4 regions of the Nonomuraea sp. NPDC002799 genome follow, and region 3 is predicted to be linked to each of the others. Evidence: riboswitches for the same ligand, from Rfam matches in the RefSeq annotation. Region 3 holds a riboswitch; each other region holds the start of a gene.

Region 1 (7,516 bases), on a different contig from region 3:
GACGCGGCCCACCGGGCGGCTCGCCATAGAGATCTCGACGAAACGGAGGTTGGCAGGCTCGCACGGACTGCGCTGCCGTGCGTTCCGGCCGGTGCATACCAGTGAGGTGAATCAGACCGCCCGGACAGCTTCTGCCTGCGGTCCCTTCTGGCCCTGCGTGATCTCGAACTCGACACGCTGTCCTTGTTCGAGAGAGCGGTACCCGTCCATCATGATCGCTGAGTAATGGACGAATACATCCTTACCACCGTCTACCGCGATGAAGCCGTAGCCCTTGTCCGCGTTGAACCATTTGACGGTGCCCTGCGCCACTTCCGACTCCTCTTACTGGGCTCACAGACCTCGCCCATTCCTCCGCGAGACCCGTAATCGTCTGACTTAACGGGAAATCCGCCAGCCGATCGCCCTCGACCATACCTGTGGCACGGGGTTTGGCAACAGAGTCAATCCGCAAACTACGTATTTCTCCGTACGATGGGGTGGTCCAAGGTTGAATTGCCCGGGAAATGGAGAAGGCGCCCACTTGGGGCGCCTTCTCAAGTGTCGGGTCTGTCGCGCTCAGCCGCCGGCGACCGCCGGGATGATGGAGATCTGTGTGCCTTCTGGTGCCGGAGTGTCGAGACCCTCGGCGAAACGGACGTCCTCTTCCCCAACATAAACGTTGACGAAACGACGAATCTTGCCCGATTCATCCAGAATTCTCGCGCCGATCCCCGGGTAGTCGGAGTCAAGCTTGGCGAGAACGTCACGAAGAGTCGCACCCTCGCCACTCACTTCCGCGCGATCACCGGTGTAGGTGCGCAGGATGGTGGGAATCCGCACAGAAACGCTCATGGTTTAAGTCGCCTTTCCTGATTGTCAGACAGTCGCGCGGAACGCGTCGAGGGAGGGCCGGATCACGGCGGTGGGCTTGGCGTCGCCGGCGATGACGTCGAGCGTCTTGAGGCCGTCGCCGGTGTTCAGCACGACGGTCTCGGCCTCGGGGTCGAGTTGTCCCGCTTCGACGAGCTTCTTGAGCACACCCACGGTCACGCCGCCGGCGGTCTCGGCGAAGATGCCCTCGGTCGAGGCCAGCAGCTTGATGGCGGCCACGATCTCGGGGTCCGTGACGTCCTCGACGCCCCCTCCGGTGCGCCGGGCGATGTCGAGCACGTACGGGCCGTCGGCCGGGTTGCCGATGGCCAGCGACTTGGCGATGGTGTCGGGCTTGACGGGCTGGACGACGTCGTGCCCGGCCTTGTAGGCCGTGGAGACCGGCGAGCACCCGGCCGCCTGCGCTCCGAAGATCTTGTAAGGCGTGTCCTCGACGAGGCCCAGCGCCACGAGCTCCTTGAAGCCCTTGTCGATCTTCGTGAGCTGCGACCCGGAGGCGATCGGGATGATGATCTGCTCCGGCAGCCGCCAGCCGAGTTGCTCGGCGATCTCGTACGCGAGTGTCTTGGAGCCCTCGGCGTAGTAAGGCCGCAGGTTGATGTTGGTGAACCCCCACTTGTCACCCAGGGGGTCGCCGATCAACTCGGAGCAGAACCGGTTGACGGCGTCGTAGTTGCCCTCGATGCCGATGATCCGGCCCCCGAACACGCGGGCCATGGCGATCTTGGCCTGTTCGAGGTCGGCCGGGATGAACACGCACGCGTCGAGCCCCGCCCGCGCCGCCGCGGCCGTGACCGCGCCCGCGAGGTTGCCCGTGGAGGAGCAGGAGAGCGTGTGGAAGCCGAAGTTGCGCGCCGCCTCGACGGCCATGGCCACCACCCGGTCCTTGAAGGAGTGGGTGGGGTTGCCCGAGTCGTCCTTGACGTACAGGGACTTGATGCCGAGAGCGGCGCCGAGATTTCCGGCCTTGACCAATTTGGTCCAGCCGGGGTTCATATTGGGCTTACTGGTGACGTCCGCGGGAACCGGAAGCAGCGCGCGATAGCGCCAGATGTTGGCGGGACCCGACTCGATGTCCGCGCGGGTGACCTCGCCGAAGGAGTAGGCCGCCTCCAGCGGCCCGAAACATTCCTGACAGGCGAAGCTGGGACCCAGGGGGTAACGGGTGCCGCACTCGCGGCAGGAGAGAGCGACAGCAGGACCAAAGTCGAGCGACATGAAGCGAGGCCTTCCCTCATCTTCGCCCGCGGCCACCTTGACCGCGAACCGGAATTGGCACCTTGTCCCGGTCGGCCTCGCCAGGTCGCGAGTCGAAAGCCGGGAGGGTTGCCGGGGCTTCGCAGGGCCGGTCCCTCCGCCCCTCTGGATGAGCAATATTCAGTTGTGAAAAGGACTCTACCCGCACAAGTGGCCGAAACGGCCACCCGTCTCAGGATGTGAGAAGTGCAGTCTCAGCGATAGTCCTCACCCAGCACACCCTGCACATATTTGCGCGCTTGGTGGATGCGGGACTTGGCGGTGCCGAGCGGGATGCCGAGCTGCTCGGCCACCTCGCTGTAGTCGAGCTGGACGATGTCGCGCAGCACGAGCGCCTGCGCCAGGTCGGGCTTGTCGGCCTCCAGCGCCTCCATGGCGTCGAGGAGGTCGAGCCGCGAGCCGGCGATCACGCTGACCCGCCGCACGTCGGGTTTCTGCATGGGCAGCTCGTCGGAGGTCTGCTCGGCGGACCTGCGCTTGAGCGACCGGTAGGTCGTCCGCGCGCAGTTGGCCGTCACGATGTGCAGCCAGGTGCTGAACCTCGCCCGCCCCTCGAAGCGCCCGATGTTGCGCGCCACGGCCAGCAGCGTGTCCTGCGAGGCTTCCTCCGCGTCCTGGGTGTAGGGCAGGATTCGGGCGCAGTGCCGCATCACATCGGGCTCGATCCGCGCCAGGAGCTCGCCAAGTGCGCGATGATCTCCGGCGGCGGCGGAGCGGGCGAGTTCCTCGGTTAGCTCGTCAAGCGCCATAGCTGGGATCCTATGGGCGAAAGGAGCCCCGATGAACAGCGTATTGGTGGCCTCCAACAGAGGGCCTGTCTCCTTCACCGTCTCCGACGACGGCGAACTCACCATGAAGCGCGGCGGTGGCGGCCTGGTCTCGGGGTTGTCGGCGGTGGCCAAGGGCGACGGCGTCCTGTGGGTCTGCGCCGCGCTGTCCGACGGCGACCGCAGCGCCGTACGCCAGGCTCCGGGCGGCCGGATCGACCAGGCGGGCTACGACACGGGCCCGCTGCGGATGCTCGACATCCCGCCCGCCACCTTCCACCGCGCCTACAACGCCGTGGCCAACTCGACCCTGTGGTTCGTCAACCACCTGCTCTACGACATCCCCAACGCGCCCAACTTCGGCACCAGGTTCGAGCGGGAGTGGGAGTCCTACCGCGACTACAACGGCGCGTTCGCGCTGGCGCTGGCCGAGGAGGCCGGGCACGGCGCCCGCGTGATGGTGCAGGACTACCACCTGACGCTGACGCCGGCGATGCTCCGCGCCGAGCGGCCCGATCTCCGCATCGCCCATTTCAGCCACACCCCGTGGGCGCCGCCCGAATACTTCTCCCTGCTGCCCGACGACGTGGCCGGAGAGGTCCTGGAAGGCATCCTGGGAGCCGATCACGCCGGGTTCCTGGCCGACAGGTGGGCCCAGGCGTTCATGGACTGCTGCGAGGCTCTCCTGGGCGCGGAGGTCGACCGCGCCGGGCGCAGCGTCACCCACGAGGGCCGGACGACCCGCATCGGCGTGCACAGCCTGGGCGTGGACGGCGACGCGTTGTGGGAGCGGGCGGGCGAGCCCGACGTCGAGTCGCACATGACGGCGATCAAGGAGCAGGTGGGCGACCGCCGGCTGATCGTCCGCATCGACCGCACCGAGCTGTCGAAGAACATCGTGCGCGGCCTGGTGGCCTACGGCGAGTTCCTCGCCGCCCATCCCGAGTGGCACGGGCGGGTGGTGCACCTGGCCTTCGCCTACCCGAGCCGGCACGACCTGCCCGAATACCGGGAGTACACCGCGTCGGTGCAGCGCTGCGCCCAGCAGATCGAGGACGAGTACGCCACCGAGGACTGGGATCCGCTGATCCTCAACGTCAACGACGACTATCCGCGCTCGCTGGCCGCGTACCGGCTGGCCGACGTGCTGCTCGTCAATCCCATCCGCGACGGCATGAACCTGGTCGCCAAGGAGGGCCCGATCCTGTCGCCGAGGTGCGCGCTGGTGTTGTCGCGAGAGGCGGGGGCGGCGGCCGAGCTGGGCCCCCACGCGCTCGTCGTCAACCCCTACGACATCAGCGGCACGGCCGCCGCCCTGCACCAGGCGCTGATCATGCCGGAGGACGAGCGCAGGTCGCGCCGCGACAAACTGCGCGCGGCGGCCACCGCGCTGCCACCGCAGAAGTGGCTGGCAGCCCAGCTCGACGCCCTGACCTGACCGCGACCGAGCCCGGCCCGGCGCCCTGACCGCGACCGAGCCCGGCCCGGCGCCCTGACGGCCGTCAGGACCAGTCGGCGTGCTTGAGCGCGTCGGCCAGGCCCGGCGTGTTCCACTGGTCGACCACCACGAGCTTGGTCTTCGGCAGATACCACTCACGCTGCGTGAAACGCGCCCGCACCTTGCCGCTGGAGTAGCTGACGCAGGTGGCCCGCCAGGCGTTGTAGGCCGCCTTGTGCCCCGGGCCGAGCTGGCGCAGGCCCCTGGCGACCTTCGGGCCGATGATCTCGCCCCACTTCCGGTTGACCGGACACGGCTGCACGTCGCTCGCCGTGTAGAAGGGCCGCTTGCCGGTGTAGGGCCCGAAGCCCTCGGCGCCGCGCTTGATGTAACCGGGCCCGAAAACGTAGAAGGCGTCGCATTCGGGCGTGCCCCAGCCTCCAGGCTTGGCGCACTTGCCGGTGACCACCTGGACCGCGTCCGTGCCGCCGCCGTAGACCTTCCACTGGATGGGGATGTAGAGCGTCAGCCCGCCCCTGAGCTTGAGCTGCTGAGCGGGAGCGGCGTGGACGGAGGCGGCGGAGGGAGAGGCGGAGGCGGCGGGCAGGGGGGCGGCGAGGAGGGTGGCCGCGGCCAGGGCCGCGACGGCGAGAGATCGCTTGGACATGTGCCAGAACGTAGGGGCCGTGACTTGCAGATCAGTCACGAACGGCTGAACGCCGCCACGAGCTCCGCCAGCAGCGCCACCACGCCGTCCGGCCCGTCCACCACGATGTCGGCCTGCTCGGCCAGCTCGGTCACCTCGGCGGAGCCGCTGAACACGGTCACGCCCGGCAGCCCCGACCCGCGTACGGCGTCGAAGGCGGGCAGGTCGCCGAGGTCGTCACCGGCGAAGAGCACGGAGCTCGCGGCCCGCTCGGCCAGGAACAGGCTCAGCGCGTGGCCCTTGTCGATGCCGGGCGAGCGCAGCTCCAGCACCAGGCGGCCGGGCTCGATCACCAGGCCGTGCTTGGCGGCCAGCTTGGCCAGCGGCTCGCGCAGCGTGGCGAGCGCGCCCTCCGGATCGGCGGCCCGCCTGGTGTGCACCGCCACGGCCCGGCCCTTGTCCTCGATCAGCACGCCGTCCAGGCCCAGCGGGCCGAGCACGAGCGGCAGCTCCGCCTTGGCCCGCGGCACGCCAGGTGGCGGGGGCGGCGCGGAGATCCGGCCGTTCTCCCAGCGCTCGAAGCCGTAGTGGCCGAGGATGACCAGCCCGGGCACGTCGGCCAGGCCGGGCCCGAGCTCCAGCGCGGTGGCCGGTGGCCGGCCGGTCACGATGGCCACCGCGCGGACGTGCGCGCCCAGCTCGGCGAGCACCGCGGGCGCCTTCGGGTGGATCACGGCCTTGGCGGGGTCGGGCACGATCGGCGACAGTGTGCCGTCGAAGTCGAGTCCGATCACGGCGCCTGCCGGATCACTCAGAATCGATTCCATTCCAGGGATGTTCCTCACGCGGCTGCCGTACCCAGCCGGTCAGGGGCGCATGCCAAGCCTTCTGGCCGCACGGTCACGCTGGCGGGTGGAGCGTAACCTGCGCAGTCGTTTGACCAGCATGGGGTCGTGCTCCAGTGCTTCAGGTCTGTCGATCAATTCGCCGAGCAACTGGTAATAGCGGGTGGCGGAGAACCCGAAGGCCTCCTTGATGGCATGCTCCTTCGCGCCCGCGTAACGCCACCACTGGCGTTCGAAGGCGAGGAGCTCCAGATCGCGCTCCGACAGCGGTGGGCGGGACGATTCGGGGGCGGCATCGTCACCGCTGAGCGGTGCTCCCATGATGTCCTCCTCGGAAGGGGCGGGCGACGATCACGTCGCGCGCACGCGGCCCGTGGCCATCGTAATGTGCCGAGTGCGGCTGTTCACGGCGGATTGAGAGACGTACAGTCCCGAAATGTGACCTCAGTAATCACCCTCCTCACCGACTACGGGCTTGAAGATGGTTATGTGGCGGCCTGTCATGGAGTGATTGCCGGGATCGCCCCCGAGGCCAGGGTGATCGACGTGTGCCACCTGATCCCGCCGGGCGACGTACGGCGTGGCGCGGCGGTTCTCGCACAGACCATCCCGTATCTCCCTCCCGGCATCCACATCGGCGCGGTCGATCCGGGCGCGGGCGGCGCCAGGCGAGCGGTGGCCGTCGAGGCGGGCGGCCGGGTGTTCATCGGCCCGGACAACGGGCTGCTGTCGTGGGCGGTGCACGCCAGCGGCGGCGCGCGGGCGGCGTACGAGATCAGGAACGCGCGGCACTTCCTGCGGCCCGTCTCGCCGACCTTTCACGGGCGGGACGTGTTCTCGCCGGTCGCGGGGCGGTTGTGCGGCGGGTTGCCGGCGGCGGACCTGGGGCCCGAGCTGCCGCTCGACCGGCTGGTGTCGCTGCCGAATCCGACCTCGCTGCTGCGCGACGGCTCGGTGGAGGGCGAGGTCGTCTCGATCGACCGCTACGGCAACACCCAGCTCTCGATCGCGGCCGGCGACCTGGACGCGCTCGGTGTCCAGGTGGGCGACACGCTGGGGGTGTGGATGGGGCGGCGGCAGCTCGCGATGCCGTACCGGGAGACGTTCACGGCGGTCCCGCCCGGGGAGCTGGTGGCGTTCGCGGACTCGGCGGGGCTGATCGCGCTCGCGGTCAACTCCGGTGACGCGGCCCAGCGGCTGGGGCTCCCACCCGGCGCTCATGTCCGACTTTCCCCCACTCGATAGGACTAAAGCCACAGATAGGAATTACTCCGCGTATCGGTCTGTTTACCGAAAGCGTCGGATTGCTACGGTGATCGCGTGTCAGAATGCACGGGCAAATCGGACGTCCCTCCCCTTCCTTCGAGGTTGACGTGTTCCAGCTGTCCGTGGTGCTCATCTCCATCTTGTCCATGACCTGGCCGGCGCCGGAGCCACCCGTGTCAGAGCGCTGGCACGCGTGGCCCGTGGCGCAGGTCTTCCCCAGCGCGGTGGCGGGCGTGAGCCCGTCGGGGGCGCGGGTGACGTACGTGCTGGCCGGGATCGCCCCCGAGGCGTCCTGCCCGGCGGCGTTCCAGGCCGCCGCGGTCCGGCCCGGCTGCCGCACCGCGTTACGCGCCACGTACGCCGACAGCACCCACACCTACGTCGCCACCGTGGGCATCGCCGTGCTCGACGGCCCCGCCGCCGG
Region 2 (7,516 bases), on a different contig from region 3:
GTCCCAGGTCGCCACGACCGGCGTGCCCGCGCCCGGCGGGTCGGCCGAGCCCGCGCCGGTGTCGGCGACCTGCACACTCAGGGTGCGCCCGTCGGCCAGCCGGACCTCCACCTGCCAGGCGTCACCCGCGAACGCCCGGTAACCCACCGTGCCCGCGACGCCGGCCGTCACCCGGTCGTCCGAAGCGGGCGTGGCGAGCCGGATGCGCTCGGGGCGGATGGCGACCACCGCGTGCTCGCCCGGCCGCAGGCCCGGCGCACCGCTGCCGGCGATCCCGCCGGCGATTCCGCCGACGGTGATCCCATCGGTGTCGAGCCCGCCCTCGGCGGTCACCGTGCCCTCCAGGACGTTGGCGGCCCCGATGAACTGCGCCACGAACCGCGTCGCCGGCCGCCGGTAGACCTCGTCAGGCGTGCCGAGCTGCTCGATCCGCCCGCCGTTCATGATGGCCACCCGGTCGGACAGCGCCAGGGCCTCCTCCTGGTCGTGGGTGACGAAGACCATCGTGGTGCCGATGCGGCGCTGGATGGCCCGCAGCTCCACCCGCATCTCCCTGCGCAGCTTCGCGTCGAGGTTGGACAGCGGCTCGTCGAGCAGCAGCACGGCGGGCCGGATGGCCAGGGCGCGGGCCAGAGCCACGCGCTGCTGCTGGCCGCCGGACAGCTGCTTGGGCCGGCGGGCGGCATAACCGTCGAGGCCGACGAGGCGCAGCGCCTCGCGTACCCGCTCCTCCCGCTCGGCCTTGCCGAGGCGGCGGACCCGCAGCCCGTAGGCGACGTTGTCGGCGACGGTCATGTGCGGGAAGAGCGCGTAGTTCTGGAAGACCAGGCCGAGCCCCCGCCGGTACGGCGGCCGCCGCGTCACGTCGGAGCCGTCGATCACGATCCGCCCGGCCGTGGGCTGCACGAAACCGGCGATGGAGTTGAGCAGCGTCGTCTTGCCGCAACCGCTGGGCCCCAGAATGGACAGGAACTCGCCCTTGCGGATGGAGAGCCGGTCGAGGTCGAGCACCCGCGCGCCCTCGTAACCGGCGGCCAGGCCCTCGATCTCGACGTGCCCGGCCCCCTCCTCGGGCAGCTCGATCAGCCGAAGATCTGATTCCATCGCTGCTGCCATTCGTTGAGCTTGGGGGTGGCGACGGCGTAGTCGACCCAGGTGAACTTCTTGAAGACCTCGGGACCGTGCTCGACCCACTGCTCGAAGGAGGGGCTGTAGTCGATCGAGTCGTTCCCGGCGGCGTACCAGGTGCCCTCGGCGAACGGCTTCTGGTTCTGCGCCGCCGTGAGGTAGTCGAGGAACTTGGTGGCCAGCTCGCTCTTCTGGGTGCCGCTGGCGATGAAGTACGAGGTCAGCGCGCCCACCGCGCCGGACTTGGGGTAGGTGAAGCTGATCGGGGAGCCGGCCTGGGCCATGGCGAACGCGCGGCCGTCCCAGAAGGGCATGATCCAGGCGTCGCCGTTCTCCATGACCGTGGCGGCGGTGCCCGCGTTCGCGGGGAAGGAGGACACGCAGCCCTTCAGCGTCTCCAGCTTGGCGAACGCCTTGTCCACGGCCGCCGGGTCGGACAGCTTGCCGCCCTCGGAGGTGACCAGGGCGGAGAAGAACTCCAGGCCCGGGTTGTAGGTGAGCGGGGGCAGGGCGACGTGGCCGCAGAACTGCTTGTCGAAGATGGCCGACCAGTCCGCCGGCGCAGTCTTGATCTTGTCGTTGCGGTACATGAGACCGGTGGAGCCCGTGGTCAGCGGCACGCCGAACTGCTTGCCGTCGTAGGCCGACTTGGAGTTGAGCACGGGGTCGAGCTCTTTCCAGTGCGTCAGCTTCGCGGTGTCCAGGGGCTGCAGCAGTCCCGCGGAGGCAGCGGGCAGCGAGGCGTCCGGGGTGAAGGCCATGACGTCGAACGGCGGGTTCTTGCCCCCGGCGGCACGCAGCTTGGTGAGCCACTCGGCGTTGGCGCCGTAGACCAGGTTCACCTTCGCGCCGGTGTCGCGTTCGAACGGCTCGACGAATGATTTCTTGAACAGCTCGCCCCAGGCGCCCGCGAACGCGGTCACCGTGAGCGTCTGCTGCGCGTCCGAGCCCGGCGAACCGCCCGTGTCCACGCCGCCGCAGGCCGTCAGCGCCAGCATGACCGCCGCACCGGCTCCCGCCAGGCGAGTTACTCCGCCCCTCATCTTTCCCTTTTCCCTTCGAGCGGCCGGCCAAGGGCGCGGGGCAGGGCACGGCTGGGGGACCGCGCTTGCCGCCGGAAGCACCATTCGGCTCGACGACCATGTCATCACCCGGGGCACCCCGCCGCGGTTGGGAGGGTTGCCGTCCAGCAAGCCGGGGCTTCGCACTGAACTCGTGACAAAGCCGACTGTACCAGTCGGGTTTATCTGCAATCGTCTGATCTAGTTTAGTGCCCTGCGTCCTATTTATAACAATTTGTGGCCTGTGGGGTCCGAGTGCCACTTCGGCACCCTCGCTCCCTACCCGGCTCGCTGCGAGGTATGGCAGCCAAGCGGCGGCGCCGGATTTGCCGTAAAGTTAATAGGTAATGCATAGATTGACCCGCCGGACGCAAAGGGGAAGGTGAACGCCATGCCGAGCTCCGCACCGTGGCCTAGTCTCGGGCCCATGCCGACCGATGAGGACCTTCTCGACTCCCTGCTCCCGGCGCCGGACCTGGCGGTCGTCGCGATCGGCCCGCCGGCCGGGGGAGAGGGCCACTGGGCGGGCGCCCCCAGCGCGGTCGCCGCCGACGGCCGGATCTGGCTGGCCTACCGGCTGCGCCGGCCGGTGGGCCAGGGCCGGGGATACGCGATCGTGGTCGCCCGCTCGGCCGACGGCGAACGTTTCGAGACGGTGCTGACCATCGCCCGCGAGCAGATGGCCACCGAGTCGCTGGAGCGGCCGGCGCTGCTGCGCACCCCCGAGGGCCGGTGGCGGCTCTACCTGAGCTGCGCGACGCCCGGCACCAAGCACTGGCGCGTCGACGTGCTGGAGGCCGACGACCCGGCCGCCTTCGACCCGGGCTCGCGCAGGACCGTGCTGCCCGGCGATCAGAAGACCGGGGTGAAGGACCCGGTGATCGTACGGCGGGGCGGGATGTGGCATCTGTGGGCCTCCTGCCATCCGCTGGCCGACCCGGAGGAGGCCGACCAGATGGTGACCGACTACGCCACCAGCGCCGACGGGCTGGAGTGGACCTGGCACGGCACCGCCCTGAGCGGCCGGCCCGGCCTGTGGGACTCGCGGGGGGTGCGGGTCAGCGCGGTGCGGTTCCGGGGCGAGCGGGTGGTGGCGTTCTACGACGGGCGCGCGAGTGCCGCGGAGAACTACGAGGAGCGCACCGGGATCGCCGAGGGCACGGATCCGGCGGTGCTCACGCCCGTGGGCGACACGGCCGCCGCGATCTCGCCGTACCGGGGCGGCGGGCTGCGCTACCTGGACGTGATCGACCTGCCCGGCGGCGCCACCCGCCTGTACTACGAGTACACCCGCGCGGACGGCGCCCACGAGCTGCGCACGGAACTACGCTGACGGCCCGGCGCACCGGGCCGCGCCGGCGGCCGGGCGCATGGCTCGCGCACTGGGCTGCGCTGACGGCCGGGCGCCCGGTTCGTGCTCAGCGGGGTGTGGGCGGGCGGCCGTTCCTGGCCTGGTGCTGGCCGGGCGGGCGGGCCCCGACCATGCCGCCCGAGCGGGTCCGCGGCCCCAGCCAGTCGCTGAAGTCCTCGCCGGTGACCTCCTGAAGGCGCAGGATGTCGTCGGCGAAGTAGGGCAGGAGCTCTCGCCGCTGCTCCCACGTCAACGGCCGGCGCGACTCGCCGCTGCGCTGAAGCAGCCGCTGGACCGGCCAGGCGAGGAACGCGGGCACCCGCCGCCGGAACGAGGCCAGCAGCCGGTGCAGGGGATCCGGGTCGGGGTGCGCCGTGACGTTCTGCTTGGCCAGCTCGGTGAGCAGGCCCTGACGCACGCCGAGGAACGCGCAGATCCGGTCGAGGGTCTCCGCCGGCCGGTCGACCAGGTCCCGGTAACGGAAGATCAGCACCTGCTCGCGGGGGAACAGCGTGAAGAGCCGGGCCAGTTGCTCGCCGTAGCGTCCGAGCCCCGCGTAGTGCCAGAAGTGCGCCCAGCCGCCGGCGATCCGCCGCTCCTCCTCGGCGCACGCGCGTACGACGTCGTCGATCGGCTCCAGGCCCGCCGACCACAGGTGCGTCCAGTTGGAGTGGGCCCGCTCGATGGGGTCGCGCAGGATCACGATGAGCCTGGCGTGCGGAACGGTGTCCCGGATGCGCCGCTGCGCGTCCGCGTCGTACAGATAGAACGGGGTGGCCTCGCCCTTGAGCGCTCCCGGCGGCGCCCCGGCGAACAGCGCCTCGTAGTCCGCGCGCCGCCAGACGTGCTCGCGGTAGGTCTGGGCGTCGCCGGGCCCGCCCGTGGTCGGCGGCGGGCCGTCGGTGAGGAAGAACTTGGGCTCCTTGACCTGGGACAGGAACAGGGCGGGGTGGAGCTGAAGGGCGGCGTGCAGGGCGGTGGTGCCCGCCTTGGGCACACCCACGATCAGGAAGTCCGGCAGGGGCACGGTCGTCCTCCTCCGTCGCGGCAGTGAACGACTAATTACCTACCAGTTATACATGATAGAGACGATCCGGGAGGGGTCTTGACTTGCCCCTGGTTCTCCCTAATGATTATTCCTACTTGTACAGTAGGATTAATCGGGAAAGGAGGCGCCGTGCGGGCACTCATCCTGCTCGGGCTGGTCGGCTTCGCCGCGCAGCTCGTGGACGGCAGCCTGGGCATGGCCTATGGCGTCACGTCGACCACACTGCTGCTGGCCATCGGCACCAACGCCGCCGCTGCGTCGGCCACCGTGCACCTGGCGGAAATCGGCACCACACTCGCCTCGGGCATCTCACACTGGCGCTTCGGCAACATCGACTGGAAAGTCGTCCTCAAGATCGGCGTCCCTGGCGCCGTCGGTGCCTTCGCGGGCGCGACGTTCCTGTCGAGCCTGTCCACCGAGATCGCCGCTCCGGTCATGTCGATCATTCTCCTGAGCCTCGGCGTCTACATCCTCATCCGGTTCACCGCGTTCGGGCTGCCGCGTGGCAACCTGGGCAAGCCGCTGCGCAAGCGTTTCCTCGCGCCGCTCGGTGTGATCGCCGGCTTCGTCGACGCCACCGGCGGGGGCGGCTGGGGCCCGGTCGGCACGCCGGCCATCCTGGCCAGCGGCCGGATGGCGCCGCGCAAGGTGATCGGCTCCATCGACGCCAGCGAGTTCCTCGTCGCCATCGCCGCCAGCATCGGCTTCTTCGTCGGCATCGGCTCCGAGAACATCAACTTCTCCTGGGTCGCCGTGCTGCTACTCGGTGGCGTCATCGCCGCCCCGATCGCCGCATGGCTGGTCCGTCACATCCCGCCGCGCATCCTCGGCTCCGCCGTGGGCGGCGTCATCGTGCTGACCAACGTACGCACCCTGCTCCGCAGTGACTGGATCGACGCCGCCGGCAACGTCCAGGCCATCGCCTACATCGCCATCGCCATCGTCTGGATCGGCGCCATCGCCTACTCGGTGCGCGAATACCGGCGTGACAAGGCCAACGAGTCCGTCGAAGCGGTCGAGGACGAGCTCCGCCGCAAGTCGGCCGAGGAGGAGACCGCCTCGGCCTGAGTCCCGCCCTCGGAGCTCGGCGATCTCGTACGAGCCCCGCACCTGGGACCCTTTCCCGGCCACGCCTGGCCGGGCCCGGCACGCCGTTCCACGGCCGGGCCCGGCCAGGCGGGTTCCCCAGCCGGAGCCGATCCGGCCGTCCCCGGACCACGAGGAGGATCATTGACGTCGAGTTCTTGCCCGCCCCCGCGCCGGTCACGACATCGTCGCGACCGGCCCTCGACGGTTTCCGCCCTGGCACTCCCCGCCGGGGCCGTCGTATTTCCGCCTCAGCGCCGGCGGGATGCCTGATGCGCATCTCGGCCCGGACCCAGTACGCGTTGTGCGCCATGGTCGCACTCGCGACCGCCGAAGGGCCCGTCCACGCCGAGTGGGTCGCCCTCACCCAGGACATCCCCCGCCGCTTCTGCGACAACATCCTGCTCCAGCTCCGCCGGGCCGGGCTGGTCCGCAGCCAGCGCGGTCCCGACGGCGGCTACTGGCTGGCCCGTCCGGCCAAGGAGATCAGCCTCGCCGACGTGATCCACGTGACCGAGGGCGTCGAGCAGATCGCCGAGCACTTCCCGGCCGCCGCCGCGCCGCTCGCCGACGTCTGGGCCGAGCTGCGCAGCCATGAGCACGCCCTGCTGAGCGAGATCTCACTCGCGCACATCGTGGACGGCTCCGACTCCCAGGACGTCACCGCCGGAGCCGAAGGCGGCCGTTCAGCCTGAGCCGGAACGCCGGCCGTTTCCCGGCAACCCTCCACGATCGCCGGCCGATCCGGACACCCCCCAGACTCGCCGGCCGCTCCGGACACCCCCCACGGTGATCTGCTCGGGTCCGGCCACGGCGCGGCCGGTGGCCGGCCGTCCGACGGGGTGAAGCGGGCCGCGAGTCCCGCGATGGCGTCGCCCAGGTCGAGGCCGGGCTCCTCGATGAGGCCGTCGGTGTAGAGGGTCAGGACCGAGCCGGGCGGCAGGTGGCCGGCGCTGGCCAGGCAGCGGGCAGGTCGGATGCAGCGCCCCTATGGCGCGTCGGGCAGATCGAACACGCGGCCCAGCATCTGGTGCATATGGGTACGAAAGCGCTGCGACGCCCGCTCGTCCTCGATCCCGCGCCGCTGCCCCGTCCCGTCGAGGACCCCGCTCAGCGCGAACCCGTGCACACACCAGATCATCGCGTACGTGCTGAACAGCGCGTCGGCGTCGGCCGGCTTGGAGACCACGGCGATGCTGTCGACGGCGAGCTGGATGAGCTGCTGGACGGCGCGAGCCTCCAGATCGGCGATGTCGCTGGCGTCGGACAACCAGCGATGCCCCCACAACTGCGGGATCTCGGGATGCTCCACGCACACGTCGATGAAGGCGTCGACGAACCGGTGCAGCGCCGGCCCCCTCGCGTCGGCCGGGGCGTTGCGCAACTCCGCGGCCGTCTCCTCGACGGCGGCGCTCAGGGTTCTCGACGCCTGCTCCATGACCGTCAGGTAGAGCTCTCGCTTGGTGGGGAAATGGCTGGTCAGGGCCGGGGCGCTCACCCCGGCCGCCTCGCCGATCTGCTCGATGGAGGTTCCGTCGAAACCGAGCGCGGCGAACATCCTGGTCGCCGCCCGCAGGATCAGCTCCCGCTCGCCGTCTTCTGGAGAGTCCATGGACGTGACCCTAGGACGGGGGTGCGGACGGACCCCGCAGGTGATCGACAAGTACGGGTAAAACTAGGTCCCGCCGGACCGAACCGGCCGGTACGATCTGGCCATGCCCGTACCCAAGGGGGCGACCCTCGACCCCGCCCACACCCGCGCCACCATCCTGGCCGCCGCCACGCGCCTGCTCTACCAGCGCGGCCTCGACGGCATCGGCGTGGCCGAGCTCTGCGCGGCCG
Region 3 (7,516 bases):
CGGACAGGCTCGCGTGGCTGCGGGCAGAAACGGCAGGCACCAACCGAGAGTCGGCAACGGGCGCACTGTCTCGCCGCACAAGCTGACCTCACGGCCGGCCGGTACGGCATGTTGTACGGCAGTCCGTTCGAGGTCGGACAAGCCGAGCCGGTAGCTGCGTGCTTGCGTCGCGCTCGCCTGTTCCGTGCGCACCAAGAGGTCGTCCCAGTGAACCGCCCAGCGCCGCACCCCGCCGGGCATGTCGTGCGGTCGGCCGTCGAGTTCGAGCAAGGCCAGGGTGCCGCCGAGGAGCGCGGCGACCACCGTCCCGTGATGGCCGAGTAGCCGTGCGGCCGACGCTCGTGTCTGTGCCGGGCTGTGCAGCATGGTCACGATCTCAGCATGGCAGCCGACTCGTGGCGACGGGGCGCTCACAGAGCCCGCTCCGCTGCTTCCTGCTTCCTCAGCTGCTCGGCGAGCTGGGCGACGTCGTCGGCATCGATCGTCTGGCAGAGGCCGTGATCTACCTCGTACGGTGACAGGCGCCGGCCGTTCCGAGTTGCCCAGACGCGCCCTGCGGAACTACGCCAAATACACCAACCAGGAAAAGCCTCCTGGAGGTCTTCGAGAATTACCGGTGAAGACATGTGATCAGCGTGCTTACCGAAGAGTGACGAACCCACCGCGTTATCAAGACGTCCAGGACGTTATGGCGTTAAGCTTGAAACGTCCCTGACGTCCTCCATTCCTAGAGGTACCGTGGCCAACGTCGCCCTGCGCAGCGCCATGCTGAACGCCCAGATCACGAATCAGAGCTTGGCCGGCCGGTGTGGTGTGGACGTCAAGACGGTGGAACGCTGGGTGCAGGACGAGGCTCGCGTCCCGCATCTGCGGCACCAGTGGGCCGCCGCAGAGGCACTAGGAGTTGAGACAGCCGTGCTATGGCCCGACGCAATTCGTCATACGGTGAAAACAGGACCGGATAAAGAAGTGCTGGCCGTTTATCCGTATCGTTCCGCATGCCCGAAATCAAGCTGGCGCAATCTCATCAACGCGGCGCGCAACGAGATCGTGTTCGCCGGGTATACGAACTACTTCCTGTGGCTGGAACACCCGAACCTGGCGAAGGTGCTCAAGCGGAAAGCCCAGCAGGGCTGTAAGATCCGGTTCCTCATCGGCGACCCGGAGAGCGACGTCACACGCAGCCGCGAAGAAGTGGAGAACGTCCCGTTGACCGTCTCCACCCGCATCCGGATCACGTTGTCGGAGATCGAGCAGCTCCGAGACGTCCCCGGCATCGAGGCGCGGTACGGCGACGAGCACATCGCCATGAGCGTGTTCCGGTTCGACGCGGAGATGCTCGTCACGCCCCATCTGGCCAAGCTCGTCGGTCACGACTCGCCCATGCTGCACCTGCGGCGATACCAGGACGACGGCCTGTTCGACCGGTTCGCCTACCATGCCTCCGAGCTGTGGAGCCATGGCCGTGACGTGTGGCGGCAGCCCCAAGTCCTGGGTGACTGACCCGCCGCACCGGGTGCGCAGGGCGTACCCGATGGGCGGTCAGGAGTCGCGGGCGTCGGCGAGGACGCGGGCCGCCTCCCGCTCGTACGGACCGCGCGAGCCCAGCACCACCAGGCCGCCGAGGATCATGGGCACGATCAGCGCGTACATGGCCAGGAGGAGGGAGCCGGTCGCATCGGAGGTCAGGCCGACGATGAGGGGGCCGAAGGCGACGCCGATCGTCAGCAGGAGCTGCAGGACGGCGAAGCCGAGGCCGCGTGACCTGGCCGCCACGACGTCGGCGATGCAGGCCGTGCAGGTGGGGATCGCGGTGGAGGAGATCGTGATGGCCAGCAGCACGAGGACCACCAGCGCCACCGGGGAGCTCATCAGCAGGGCGACGCCGAGGAGGACCGAGCCGATGGTGATGCCGGAGCCGCCGATGAGCAGCCGGCCGCCCTTGACCCGGCCGTGCAGACGCTTGCCGAGGTGGGTGCCGATCACGGTGCCGGCCAGTACGCCGACGATGCTGACGCCGCCGCTGATGCTGCTGGCCACGCCGGTCTCCATGCCGAAGACGCGGACCATGAGGGACGGCAACCAGAAGTAGACGCCGCCGAGGCCGAGGGTGAGGATCATCACGCCGAGGGAGACGAGGACCAGGGTGCGGATGGCCAGGACCTGGCGGACCTGCGGCCAGAAGGGCGGCTTGACGGTGACGCCCGCCTGCGGCGGTTCCGTAACGCCGGGCGCCGGCCGAGGCACGCCCGCGGTGGCCATGATCTTGTCCATCTGGCCGCGCTGCGGCTCGCGCAGCCGCCAGGCCAGGATGGCGGTCAGCGCACCCGGGATCGCCATCAGCAGGAAGGCGGCCCGCCAGCCGAACGCCTGGCCGATGACGCCGCCCAGCAGGGTGCCGACGCCCCCTAGGTAGGTGGTCATCCGGGTCCAGCCGTACACCTGCATGCGGGTCGCGGCGGGGTAGAAGTCGGCGAGCAGGCTGCCGACGGCGGGGTTGTCGATGACCTCGGCGGCGGCGAGCAGGACGCGCATGAGGTAGAAGACGGCGAAGCCGGCGGCCAGGCCGGAGCCGAGGGTGGCCAGGGCCCAGCAGAGCACCACCACTGTAATGATCTTGGTGCGGCTGCGCCGGTCGGCGAGGTAACCGGCGGGCAGCGCGACGGCGGCGGCCGCCAGGGCCGCGGCGGTCGGGATGGATCCGGCCGCGGTGTCGCTGAAGCCCCATTCGGCCTGCAGCAGGGGCAGCACGCCGGCCATCAGGTTGGCTTCGATGCGATCGACCATGCCGACGACGAACAGCACGACGAACGGCCCCCACCCGAAGGGGTTCGGATCGGTCGCGCTGATGCCGCCCGGCGGCGGGGATCCAAGTCGGCGGCGTTCGCGGGCAACGGTCTTCACCATGACTTCTCCTCCGCGGTAAGTGCTCCCCGGGGTGGCGCATGGGACGCGGAAACGCCCCAGAACACGGTTCTAGGACAATGTTCTAGGACGAGTGTCGTACATCACACTGCGTTTCACCAGTACGCAGAGGTGCCGGGTGAAACTTCTGACCCAGAGCTGGGGCGCGGGTGTCTCGCGAGGCGCGCGACCAGGTGGTCCTTGACGGCGCTCCACTCCGAGGTGACGACGGAGTACATGGCCGAGTCCCGCAGCCGGCCCTCCTCGCCGGGGGCCCACGACGGCGACCAGCTCCGCAGCACGCCCTCGAACGTGGCGCCGAGGGCCTCGATCGCGCGCCGGGATCGCTCGTTGCGCGCGTCGGTCTTGAGATCGACGCGCGCCACCCCGAGCCGCTCGAAGGCATGGCTCAGCAGCAGCAGCTTGGCCTCGGCGTTGATGCCGCGACCCTGCGCGGACGCGGCGAGCCAGGTGAAGCCGATCTCGACCGCGCGCAGCTCCGTGCGGCCGGGCCAGTACCGGGGGTCCCAGTACGCCGTGCAGCCCACCGCGCGGCCATCGCTCCGCCGGACCTGCGCCAACGGGACGAGTCCTTCCTCGACGCGGGCGAACTGGGCCGCCAGATAGCCGGGCACCTCCCGCGCGCGGGGCACGAGGGTGAAGCCGTAGCTGCTGCGATCCTCCTCCGCCGCCCGGACCAGGTCATCCGCGTGGCCGGCCGACAGCGGCTCCAGCCTGAGCAGGGAACCCTGCAGCGCGGGCACGTCGAACCAGGGGCGCATGGCGACGACTCCTCATCGTTCCTGGCATTGGCACCTTGCCGTGGCAGGTTGCCGGACCGTCGGCGGGCCAGGTCCCTCGGGTCCTCTGGATGAACACCGCCGATCATGGCGGCCGGCGTGCGCGGACGTCAAGCACGGGACGGGGGGAACGTGTCCGCCCAGGTCGAAGGGGCCCGCGGAAGAGCGCCCCCGGCGGCCGCCGAGCCGTTTCAGCGGGGCCGTGCGCCGGTCAGCGGATTTCGGCGCCCAGGCGCGTCAGCACCGTCTCGGCGATGTCGCCGAGTGCGTCGAGCTGCTCCTGGGTGAGCAGGCCGATCAGGTGGGTTCGCACCGATGCGACGTGCTGGGGGGCCGCCGCGACGATCGCGTCCATGCCCCCGTCCGTCAGCGCGATGACGGCGCCGCGCCCGTCGTCGGCGCACTCCTCCCTGGCGACGAGCCCACGCTCCTCCATGCGGCTGACGTGGCGCGACAACCGGCTCTTGGACCACAACATGCGGTCGGCCAGCTCCTGCAGCCGCCAGCGGCGGCTCTGCCGGGACGACAGCGCGGACAGCACGTCGTAGTCGGCATCCGAGAGCCCGGAGTCGCGCTGCATGTCGCGGGAGATCTGGGTGTCGAGCAGCAGGCGCATCCGGCGATAGCCGAGCCAGGCGCGGAACTCGCGCTCGTCAAGCCAGGGGGGATCGGACACTGGTTCGGGCATGGTCGAACGCTAGCACTGGTTGACGTGTAAACGAAATCCTGGCACTCTCTAGTTTACACGTAAACCTGTTGCTGAGGAGACGCACCATGCCCACGCTGAAGGTCATCGTCGCCAGTACCCGCCCGACCCGCATCGGCAGGACGATCGGTGACTGGGCGACGGCGCACGCCGTCGAGCACGGGCACTTCGACGTCGAGCTGATCGACCTGGCCGAGGTGGGCCTGCCGTTCCTCGACGAGCCCGAGGACGCCACCACCGGGCGCTACGTGCACCAGCACACCAAGGACTGGAGCGCGACCATCGGCGCCGCCGACGCTCTGGTGTTCGTGATGCCGGAGTACAACTACGGCTTCAACGCCCCGCTGAAGAACGCGCTGGACTTCCTGCACGACGAGTGGGCGTACAAGCCGGTCGGGCTGGTCGGCTACGGCGGCATGTCGGGTGGCATGCGCGCCGTCGAAATGATCAAGCCGGTGCTGGTCAAGCTGCGCATGGTGCCGGCCGGGGACGCGGTGACCATCTTCCACCGCCAGTCCATGACCGCCGACGGCCGGTTGTCCGTGGACGAGCGCCTCAGTTCCGCCGCCGACGGCATGTTGCGGGAGTTGCGGCACCTGACGGAGGCGATGTCGGTGATGCGCGCCGCCGGGTAGCGCGCCGGCGGATGTCCCACGCAGTGGAGGCGCGGCCGGAAATTGTCCGTGCCCTCCGCCATGATGGCCTCGCTCGTGTCCACGCGCATGATCTCGATGGAGCTGTCATGACCGTTGATGAAATCGCCGGATGGTCCCATGTGAGGGGGCCTCGGTGGGAAGACCTTGCCTTCATTCGCGCCAAGCTCGACGCGGGTGCCGACCCGAACGAGGGGGCCTACGCCTTCGAGCGGCCGCTGCACGCCGCGGCGGAGCAGGGCTCGCCGGAGGTGGTCGCCGAGCTGGCCGCCCGGGTCGATGACGTCGACACGGAGTTCGAGGGCCGCACGGCGCTCTGGGAGGCGATCTTCAACGACCGGCCGGACAACGCCCGAGCCCTGGTCGCCGCCGGAGCGGACCCGTGGCGGCCCATGATGGGCGGCTGGTCGCCCGGCCGGCTCAGCCTGGCGGGCCCCACGCCCGGCCTGTTCTTCCCGTTCCCACGCGGTCACGCCGGCCTGACCGAGGCGGAGGCCGCCTCCGTGACGGAGGCCGGCCGCTTGGCCGGCGCTCTGGAGGGCAGCTTCCCCTATGACGGGTTCAGCCTCACCTGCGTCGGCGGGATCGGCGCCGCCGAGGCGGCACGGCGCCTGGCCGCTGAACCCGCCGACGAGGACGAGCTGGAAGAGGTCATGGACGATCCCTCCGACGATGGGGCCATGCTCTTCATCGGCTTGACCGACGTGCCCGGCGGTTGCGTCGTCAGCCAGGAGTGGGGCTACATGGCCTCGACTCCCGTCCTCATGAAGGCGCTGTCGGCCGGCACGGTCGCCTACGGCATGTACGCCAACCCCAAGAGCGGCAACCAGGGTCACGTCTGCCGCGACGGCGAGGTCGTCGGCTGCGACACCGCCCCGGGCCGCGGCGACGTGTCCCCCGAAGACCCGGCCGAGGAGATCCTCCTCAAATACCTGTACTTCGGCCACGCCGAGGCCTATTGCTTCGCCGGGGCCGGCCTGCGCCCGGCCGATGCCCGCGCGATCACCGACCCGGACGCGTACCTGCGGCTGCCCGAACGGGACTACTGGCACTGATCAGAACGGGACTACCGGGGCAGATCAGAGGGGCATGCGCTGTCGTTGAGCGGCTCTGGCCGGGTGAGTCGTGCAGCCTGGTCGCCGGGCCCGCGCGGATCCGCTGACAAGTCGTTCAGGGCGGCAGATTTGGGCAGATGCAGATGTCATGGATCAGGTTTCCCTGCTGGACTCGACCCCCGGTCTCCTGGTGGACGACAGCGACGACGACGACCCCGTGCTGCTGCGGCCCGACGGCACGCGGGTCGACACCTGGCGTGAGCACTACCCCTATCCCGAACGGCTGGCCCGTCAGGACTACGACTACTGCAAGCGGCTGCTGCAGATCGAGCTGGTGAAGTTGCAGTACTGGGTCAAGGAGCGCGGAGAACGGGTGGTCATCCTGTTCGAGGGCCGGGACGCGGCGGGCAAGGGCGGCACGATCAAGCGTTTCATGGAGCATCTCAACCCGCGCGGCGCCACCGTGGTGGCACTGGAGAAGCCGTCGGAACGCGAACGTACCCAGTGGTACCTGCAGCGCTATTTCGCCCACCTGCCGGCCGCAGGGGAGATCGTCCTGTTCGACCGCTCCTGGTACAACAGGGCCGGGGTGGAGCGGGTGATGGGGTTCTGCACCGAGGCCGAGTGCCGGGAGTTCATGCTGCAGGCGCCGATGTTCGAGCGTGCCCTGGTGCGCGACGGCATCCACCTGATCAAGTTGTGGTTCTCGGTGACGCGGTCGGAGCAGCGCACCCGCTTCATCATCCGCCAGGTGGACCCGGTGCGGCAGTGGAAGCTCTCGGCGATGGACGTGGCCTCCCTCGACAAGTGGGACGAATACACCGCGGGCAAGGAGGAGATGTTCCTCAACACCGACATCCCCGAGGCGCCGTGGACGGTCATCAAGAGCAACGACAAGAAACGGGGCCGGCTGGAGGCGATGCGCCACGTGCTGAGCCAGTTCGACTACGACAACAAGAACCTCGAGGTCGTCGGCGAGCCGGATCCGCTCATCGTCAGATCGGCGTCCGACATCTACGACGAGGACCACACCGCGCCGACCCCCTGAGACGTCACCCGCGAGGAAGCGTGATCACCGGATGCCGGTGATCACGCCGGCGGCGACGGTGGCGTTGCTGGCCTCGTCGATGAGGATGAACGCGCCGGTCACCCGGTTGCGCGCGTAGTCGTCGGCGAAGAGCGGGCGGGTGGTGCGCAGGCGGACGCGGCCGATCTCGTTGAGCGTCAGCGCCGCGACTCCGGTGTCGCGGCGCAGGGTGTTGACGTCCAGCCGGTAGTGCAGGTCCTTGACCAGCACCCGGGCGGTGGCGGTGGTGTGCTTGACGATGAGTTTCGTGCCGGGCGCCAGGGCGCGCTCGCCGGTCATCCAGCACACCATCGCGTCCAGGTCCTGGGCCG
Region 4 (7,516 bases), on a different contig from region 3:
GCCGACGCCGACGCCGCAGGCGTTGACCGGGAGGTTGACGGGGACGTGGACCTGGTTGCCGCCCGCGATGCTTCCGTTGCCGCTGGTGATGTCGGCGTGAGCAGGGGCGGCCAGCGCGAGCATGGCGACGGCTCCGGTGATGACCATGGCCTTCTTGAGCACGAGGGGCTCCTCTCCGTGTGTGCGACCTTGTTGTCGCAGGTGCTCGGCTTGATCGGGGTCCGCTACTTGGGGGTTGGCGGAAAGCGACCAGTCGATGACACTGAGTCAACGTTATCCCATGTTGACGACAAAGAGTAGCCAAGCGATGACGGTGCGTGCCCGTCCGGAGACGTGAGATAGTCCTGGGATGTGGCTCACCTGGCGCGCCGCGACGGAGCGCGCGCTGTACGGCGAGACCGGTTTCTACCTTCGCGAACGCCCGTCAGGCCACTTCAGGACCTCGGTCAGCGCCTCGTCCGCGTTCGCCGGCGCGGTCCTGGCGCTGCTGGCGGAGGTGGACGCCGAGCTCGGCGGTCCCGAGACGCTCGACCTGGTCGACATCGGCGCGGGCGACGGCCTGCTGATCGCCCAGGTGCTGGCCGCCGCCGCGCCCGCGCTGCGCGAGCGGCTGCGCGTCACCGCCGTGGACCTCTCCCCCAGGCCCGAGGGGCTGCCCGAGCGGATCGACTGGACGGCGAGCCTGCCCGCCGAGATCACCGGGCTGGCCATCGCCAACGAGTGGCTCGACAACGTGCCGCTCGACGTGGTGGAGCAGACGCCCGACGGGCCCCGGCTGGTGATGGTCGACGCCCGCACGGGCGCGGAGCGCCTCGGCGAGCCGCCACGGCCGGGCGACCGGGCCTGGCTCGACCGGTGGTGGCCGCTGTCCTGCGTGGGCTCGCGCGCGGAGATCGGCCGGCCGCGCGACGAGGCGTGGGCCTCGGTCCTCGGCCGCCTCACCAGGGGGCGGGCGATCGCCGTGGATTATGCACACCCTGTGGATAACCGGCCGCGCCACGGGACGGTCACCGGATACCGCGACGGGTCGGTCGTCGCCGCCGTACCCGACGGGACCTGCGACATCACCGCTCATGTGGCGCTCGACGCGTGCGCGGAGGCCGGGCGGCGGGCCGGTGCGATATCCACAACCTTGTCCACACAGCGTGACGCGCTCCGGGCTCTGGGGCTCTTCGGCGCGCGCCCGCCCATCGAGCTGGCGCGCACCGATCCGCGGGGCTATCTGCGGGCCCTCGCCCGAGCCTCGGAGGAGGGCGAGCTGATCGATCCGGCGGGGCTCGGCGGCTTCGGCTGGCTCAGCCAGCGACGGTGAGCTCCAGCGCCTGCAGGCCCCGGATGACGTAGTTGGGCTTCCAGGCGGGCTGCTGCCGGAGCTCCAGCTTGGGCGCCCGGTCCAGCAGCGCGCCGAACGACTCCATGAGCTCGATCCTGGCCAGCGGCGCCCCGAGGCAGAAGTGAATGCCGGCTCCGAAGGAGATGTGCGGATTGTCGGCCCGGCCCACGTCGAGCCGGTCCGGGTCGTCGAAGGCCGCCGGGTCCCGGTTTGCCGAGCCGAACAGCAGCGCCACCTCCGAGCCACGCGGGATCGGCACGCCGTGGACCTCGATGTCCTCCAGCACCCAGCGCTCGAACATCTGCAGCGGCGTGTCCCAGCGCATCAGCTCCTCGATCGCCGTCGGCAGCAGCGAGCGGTCCGCGCGCAGCCGGGCGAGCTCGGCGGGGTTCCTGAGCAGGCCCCACCAGCCGTTGCCCGTCACGTTCACAGTGGCCTCGTGGCCGGCGTTGAGCAGCAGCACGCAGGTGCCCGACAGCTCGTCCTCGGTCAGCTCGTCGATCTGGGTCAGCGCGCTGATCAGGTCCTCGCCCGGGCTCGCGGCCCGCTCCCTGGCCAGGACCTTGAGGTAGTCGGAGAACTCCGAGGCCGCGCGGACCGCCTTGTGCTGGGCCTCCAGGGGCGGGTTGAGCTCGTACATGCCGCACATGTCCGCCGACCAGGGGCGCAGCAGATGGCGGTCCTGGTCGGGGATGCCGAGCATCTCGGCGATCACCGTCACCGGCAGCGGCTCGGCGACCTCGGCGATGAGGTCGCCGCCGCCCTTCTCGACGTACGCGTCGATCAGGCCCTCGGCGATGGCGCGCACGCGCGGGCGAAGCGACTCGACCATGCGCGGCGTGAAGGCCTTGGAGACCAGCCTGCGCAGCCTGGTGTGCAGGGGCGGCTCGACGTCGAGCATGCCCGTCCTGCTCACCCGCCAGAACGGCTCCTGGAAGTCCGGCTCAGGCTCCCGGCCGAACTCCTCGTGGGTGGCCACGTGCAGGTAGGACCTGCCCAGGCGGCGGTCCCTGAGCAGGGCGTTCACGTCGGCGTGGCGCGAGATCAGCCACTGGTTCGACGGCTCGAAGTAGCTAACCGGCGCCTCGCGCCGCAACTCGTCATAGATCCGGTACGGGTGAGCAGCAAAATCCGGATTCCAGGGGTCGAAGCGCACTATTTCATAGTAGGAGGGTCATCCTGTGGTTGGGCATGCCTGCCGCGCATCCGGATGTTCAGCAGCTCCACGATGACCGAGAAGGCCATCGCGAAGTAGATGTAGCCCTTGGGGATGTGCTGGTCCAGGCCCTCGGCGATGAGGACCACGCCGATCAGCACCAGGAACGCCAGCGCCAGCATCTTGATGCTCGGATGCGCGTCCACGAACCTGCTGATCGGGCCGGAGGCGAACAACATCACCACGACCGCCACCACGACGGCCGCGATCATCACGCCGAGCTCGTCCACCATGCCCACGGCGGTGATGACCGAGTCGAGCGAGAAGACGACGTCCAGCACCATGATCTGCAGGATCACCGAGACGAACGAGGCGGCGGCGGCCTTCGCGCCGTCCTTGCCCTGCGGGGCGTCCATGCTGTGGCCGATCTCCGTGACGCTCTTGGCCAGCAGGAACAGGCCGCCGAGCAGCAGGATCAGGTCGCGTCCCGATATCTCGTGGCCGAAGACCCCGAAGAGGGGCTCGGTGAGCCGCACCACCCACGACAGGGCGAGCAGCAGGAGCAGCCGGCTGACGAGCGCGGCGGCCAGTCCCATGACGCGGGCCCTGTCCCGCTGCTCTGGAGGGAGCTTCCCGGCCAGGATGGAGATGAAGATGATGTTGTCGATCCCCAGCACGATCTCCAGGGCGACCAGGGTGAAGAAACCGATCCAGATCTGTGGGTCGGTCACCCAATCCAGCATCTGCGTACCTCCATGACATGTGGCCGGGCGGTTTCCCGGTAGCAACGAGCCAGAAGACACATAAGTTCGCCGACTTGCTTTTTGTCCCAGACGTCGGGTTATAGTGCCGTCGTAGGTCATGAGTGCCAGCGACAAGCCCCGGCTAGCTGGCCGGCAACCCTCGCGTCCGCGGCGGGGTGCCCCGGGTGAGGACCTGGTCCGTCGTGCGATGCGGCGGGCAAGCGCGGGCCCATGGCTGCACCAGGGGTCCGATGACCCCCGAGGAGATGCGCCGTGTCCACTCTGACGATCTTCAGCTCCGCTCCCGCCCAGGCCGCGGAAGAGACCTCCGCCGTCACGAGCCGGCCGATCCCGGCCGTGCTCGGCGCCGACCTGGAGGTCCCGGTCAAGGGCGGCAGGCTGGTCGGCTACGCCAACCTCGACTACGCCGCCAGCGCCCCCTGTCTGGAGCCGGTCAGCGCCGCCGTCGCCGCCGCGCTCCCGGCCTACTCCAGCGTCCACCGCGGCGCGGGCTACGCCTCCCAGCTCACCACCGCCCGGTACGAGCAGGCCCGCCACACGGTCAGGGCCTTCGTCGGCGCCCGCCCCGACGACGCCGTCATCTTCACCCGCAACACCACCGACGCCACGAACCTCCTGGCCCGCTGCCTGCCCGAGGGCACGACGGCCGTGGTCTTCGACACCGAGCACCATGCCTCGCTGCTGCCCTGGGGCACGTCCGTGCGCCTGGCGCCGCCCGCCTTCCCCGGCGAGGCCGTGCGCGCCGCCGACGAGGCGCTGGCCGGGATCGACGGGCCGAAGCTGCTCGTGGTCACCGCCGCCTCCAACGTCACCGGCGAGTTGTGGCCCATCGCCGCCCTGGCCCACATCGCGCATCGGCACGGGGCCAGGATCCTGGTGGACGCCGCGCAGCTCGTACCGCACCGGCGGCTCAACCTGACCGCGCTCGACCTCGACTACGTGGCCTTCTCCGGCCACAAGCTGTACGCGCCCTTCGGGGCGGGAGTGCTGATCGGGCGGCGGGACTGGCTGGCCGACGGCGAGCCGTACCTCAAGGGCGGCGGCGCCGTGCGGGCCGTGACCGACACCGTCGAGTGGCACGACGACCCCGAGCCGCGGCACGAGGCGGGCACCCCGAACGTCCTGGGCGCCATCGCGCTGGCCGCCGCCTGCGACGCCCTCACCGCCACCGGCTGGACCGAGCTGGTGCGCGAGGAGGAGCGGCTGATCGCCCGGCTGCGGTCAGGGCTGGCCTCGATCGAGGGTGTGCACGAGCTGTCGTTGTGGGGGGACGACCATCCGCGGGTCGGCATCGTCTCGTTCACGGTGGACGGGCACTCGGCCCGCGCGGTGGCCGAGGTGTTGTCCGGCGAGTACGGCATCGGCGTGCGGGACGGGAAGTTCTGCGCGCATCCGTTCGTCCGGCACCTGCTCGGTGAGAGCGATGGGGGTTGCGAGGACGACACCGCCTCCGCGGTCCGGGCCTCGATCGGCATCGGGAGCACGCAGGAGCACGTGGACCGGCTGATCGAGGCACTGCGCGACCTCGTCGCCCGCTGAGCCCGAGCTTTTATCAGCGGTTCGGCGGCTTCGGAGGCTTCTGCGGCTCGTCGGACACCAGGGCGTCGATGTCCCGCATGTCCTCGTCGTTGAGCTTGCCGGACGACCTGGGCTCCGTCGGCTGCCTCGGCACCTCCGGTGTCGCCTCCGCCGTGGCCGGCCGCGCCGGCGTCATGGGACCGCCGGTGTGCGCCGACGTGCGTGGCGCGTGGGCGGCCAGGTCCTCCTCGGCCGCCCTGCGCTCGGCGCGCCGCCGGAAGACCGAGCGGAAGAGGCCGTCGAGCCCGATCCGTCCGCCGCCGAGCGCCAGGAACAGCAGGCTGAGCGCCGCCAGCGCGCCGGGGAACTCCCAGCCGTTGTCAGCGGCCAGCAAGCCGTGCCCCCAGTGCACGAACGCGATCGCCCCGAGCATGTTGATCAGCAGCAGCAAGGCCACCGGCCGGACCAGCAGCCCGAGGATCAAGAAGATGCCGCCGACGGTCTCGACCACGGTCGCGAACCCGGCGGCGAGCTCGGGCATCGGGATCCCCATCTCCCTGAACCCCTGCGTCGTGGCCCCCAGACCGCCCTGCCACTTCTGCCAGCCGTGCGCAACGAAGATCACGCCTGTCACGATTCGCGCGATCAGGGCCGCGATATCAAACAGAACTCTCTTCATGGTGTTTTCTCCCCCCGTTCCAGGTATTCCTCCCCCTGTCCGGCTTCGGGATGCGCTGCCATAACATTCCTTGACCATGCCCCGTACTGGATCACCACCCGCGACGGTGGCAGCATGGCCGCTATGACGGAACGTGTGGTCGGAATCGGGGCGGGCGCGAAAGAGCTGGCCACCGAGGACATGATCCTCAACATCGGCCCGCAACACCCGTCGACGCACGGCGTGCTGCGGCTCCGGCTGACCCTCGACGGCGAGCGCATCGCCAGTGCGGAGCCGATCATCGGCTACATGCACCGCGGCGCGGAGAAGTTGTTCGAGGTCCGCGACTACCGTCAGATCATCATGCTGGCCAACCGGCACGACTGGTTGTCGGGGTTCGCGAACGAGCTGGGCGTGGTGCTGGCCGCCGAGCGTCTGCTGGGCATGGAGCCGCCGGTGCGGGCCGTGTGGGCGCGTACGCTGCTGGCCGAGCTCAACCGGGTGCTCAACCACCTGATGTTCCTCGGCTCCTATCCCCTGGAGCTGGGCGCGATCACGCCGCTGTTCTACTCCTTCAACGAGCGTGAGCGCATCCAGGCCGTCATGGAGGAGATCTCCGGCGGGCGCATGCACTACATGTTCAACCGCGTCGGGGGGCTCAAGGAGGACCTGCCGCTGGGCTGGCTCGACCGGGTGGCGGAGGCGGTCGCGGAGACCCGCCGCCGCGTGCCCGACATCGAGAACCTCATCCTGCACAACGAGATCTTCGTCGCCAGGACGAAGGGCGTGGGCGTGCTCTCCCGCGAGCAGATCATGCAGTACGGCGCCAGCGGCCCCATCGCCCGTGCCTCCGGCGTCGACTTCGACCTGCGCCGCGACGACCCCTACCTCGCCTACTCCGAGTTGCCGGTCAGGGTCGTCACCCGGAGCGCCGGCGACTGCCATTCCCGCTTCGAGGTGCTCATGGAGCAGCTCAAGGTCTCGCTCGACCTGGCCGACGCCTGCGTCGAACGCCTGCGCTCGCTGCCTCCTGGGCCGATCAACCAGCGGTTGCCGAAGGTGCTCAAGGTGCCCGAGGGGCACACGTACGCGTGGACCGAGAACCCGCTCGGCATCAACGGCTACTACCTCGTCTCCAAGGGCGACAAGACCCCGTGGCGGCTCAAGCTCCGCTCGGCCTCCTACAACAACATCCAGGTGCTGCGCGAGATGTTGCCCGGCCATCTGGTCGCCGACATGGTGGCCATCCTCGGCTCGATGTTCTTCGTCGTGGGTGACATCGACAAGTGACCGCCGAACGCGACAAGTACGTCGACTGGCTCCGCGCCCTGAGCCTGATCGTCGTGGTCGTCTGGCACTGGGCGTTCACGATCCTGGAGTGGAAGGACCACGGCCCCGAGCCCACCAGCCCGCTGGGCTTCACCTCGGGCCTGTGGATCCTCACCTGGCTGCTGCAGGTGCTGCCGCTGTTCTTCTACGTCGGCGGCCACGTGCACCTGCTGTCCTGGCACCGGGCCAAGCAGCGCGGGGTCGGCATCGGGGCGTTCGTCTGGCGGCGCATCCGCGCGTTGTCGTTACCCGCGCTCTTCCTGTCCGGCGTGTGGGTCGCCATCGGGGCCGTGGTCACGTACGTGTCCGGCGTCGACTGGATGTGGCGGGTCGTGCTGCTCGTCCTCAGCCCGCTCTGGTTCCTCGGCGTCTACCTGGTGCTGATCGCGCTGCTGCCGGTGGCCCTGTGGCTGCACCGGCGCTACGACGTCCTGGCCCTGATCTGGCTCGGCGGCGCGTCCCTGGTGGTCGACGTCCTGCGCTTCCGGTACGGGCTCGACGGGGCGGGCTGGCTCAACATGATCCTCATCTGGGGCCTGGCCCACCAGGCCGGCTTCTTCTACGAGCGGGTCGTCATCCTGCCCAGGCGCTATGACGTCGCCCTGCTCTGGACCGGCCTGTTCGCGCTGTTCGGGCTGGTCTACTCCGGCGTCTACCCGGGCTCGATGGTGGGCGTGCCCGGCGACAAGTGGTCCAACATGGCGCCGCCCACGTTCGTGATCGTGGCCCTGCTGCTGTTCCAGATCGGGCTGGTGGAG

The links. Region 3 has a riboswitch for S-adenosylmethionine ahead of ACWD0F_RS16745 (GNAT family N-acetyltransferase). Riboswitches for the same ligand answer to the same signal wherever they lie in the genome.
Region 1: linked by a shared signal. The riboswitch ahead of thrC (threonine synthase) and the one ahead of ACWD0F_RS16745 (GNAT family N-acetyltransferase) in region 3 are both predicted to bind S-adenosylmethionine.
Region 2: linked by a shared signal. The riboswitch ahead of ACWD0F_RS23405 (ABC transporter substrate-binding protein) and the one ahead of ACWD0F_RS16745 (GNAT family N-acetyltransferase) in region 3 are both predicted to bind S-adenosylmethionine.
Region 4: linked by a shared signal. The riboswitch ahead of ACWD0F_RS04065 (aminotransferase class V-fold PLP-dependent enzyme) and the one ahead of ACWD0F_RS16745 (GNAT family N-acetyltransferase) in region 3 are both predicted to bind S-adenosylmethionine.

The regions. Positions count from the first base shown of each region.
Region 1 covers NZ_JBSFVA010000063.1:419-7,934, forward strand. Annotated here, with positions in the region: gene ACWD0F_RS49235 (cold-shock protein) at 112-312, opposite strand; gene ACWD0F_RS49240 (MoaD/ThiS family protein) at 559-834, opposite strand; gene thrC (threonine synthase) at 859-2,091, opposite strand; SAM riboswitch class I at 2,105-2,246, opposite strand; gene ACWD0F_RS49250 (RNA polymerase sigma factor) at 2,325-2,879, opposite strand; gene ACWD0F_RS49255 (alpha,alpha-trehalose-phosphate synthase (UDP-forming)) at 2,911-4,335, shown strand; gene ACWD0F_RS49260 (hypothetical protein) at 4,400-5,002, opposite strand; gene otsB (trehalose-phosphatase) at 5,038-5,808, opposite strand; gene ACWD0F_RS49270 (DUF3263 domain-containing protein) at 5,848-6,147, opposite strand; gene ACWD0F_RS49275 (SAM hydrolase/SAM-dependent halogenase family protein) at 6,265-7,071, shown strand; gene ACWD0F_RS49280 (hypothetical protein) at 7,200-7,516, shown strand, end outside.
Region 2 covers NZ_JBSFVA010000012.1:200,549-208,064, reverse strand. Annotated here, with positions in the region: gene ACWD0F_RS23410 (ABC transporter ATP-binding protein) at 1-1,104, opposite strand, end outside; gene ACWD0F_RS23405 (ABC transporter substrate-binding protein) at 1,083-2,171, opposite strand; SAM riboswitch class IV at 2,228-2,349, opposite strand; gene ACWD0F_RS23400 (hypothetical protein) at 2,617-3,522, shown strand; gene ACWD0F_RS23395 (sulfotransferase family protein) at 3,608-4,567, opposite strand; gene ACWD0F_RS23390 (sulfite exporter TauE/SafE family protein) at 4,718-5,656, shown strand; gene ACWD0F_RS23385 (RrF2 family transcriptional regulator) at 5,947-6,369, shown strand; gene ACWD0F_RS23380 (TetR/AcrR family transcriptional regulator) at 6,663-7,286, opposite strand; gene ACWD0F_RS23375 (TetR/AcrR family transcriptional regulator) at 7,390-7,516, shown strand, end outside.
Region 3 covers NZ_JBSFVA010000007.1:292,360-299,875, reverse strand. Annotated here, with positions in the region: gene ACWD0F_RS16765 (hypothetical protein) at 1-372, opposite strand, end outside; gene ACWD0F_RS16760 (hypothetical protein) at 396-518, shown strand; gene ACWD0F_RS16755 (hypothetical protein) at 739-1,503, shown strand; gene ACWD0F_RS16750 (MFS transporter) at 1,543-2,907, opposite strand; gene ACWD0F_RS16745 (GNAT family N-acetyltransferase) at 3,021-3,686, opposite strand; SAM riboswitch class I at 3,696-3,782, opposite strand; gene ACWD0F_RS16740 (MarR family winged helix-turn-helix transcriptional regulator) at 3,916-4,392, opposite strand; gene ACWD0F_RS16735 (NADPH-dependent FMN reductase) at 4,479-5,045, shown strand; gene ACWD0F_RS16730 (ankyrin repeat domain-containing protein) at 5,153-6,118, shown strand; gene ppk2 (polyphosphate kinase 2) at 6,267-7,166, shown strand; gene ACWD0F_RS16720 (sulfate adenylyltransferase subunit 1) at 7,191-7,516, opposite strand, start outside.
Region 4 covers NZ_JBSFVA010000002.1:33,369-40,884, reverse strand. Annotated here, with positions in the region: gene ACWD0F_RS04085 (chaplin family protein) at 1-162, opposite strand, end outside; gene ACWD0F_RS04080 (SAM-dependent methyltransferase) at 350-1,312, shown strand; gene ACWD0F_RS04075 (cytochrome P450) at 1,296-2,489, opposite strand; gene ACWD0F_RS04070 (TerC family protein) at 2,489-3,220, opposite strand; SAM riboswitch class IV at 3,347-3,462, shown strand; gene ACWD0F_RS04065 (aminotransferase class V-fold PLP-dependent enzyme) at 3,506-4,792, shown strand; gene ACWD0F_RS04060 (DoxX family protein) at 4,806-5,450, opposite strand; gene ACWD0F_RS04055 (NADH-quinone oxidoreductase subunit D) at 5,574-6,719, shown strand; gene ACWD0F_RS04050 (acyltransferase family protein) at 6,716-7,516, shown strand, end outside.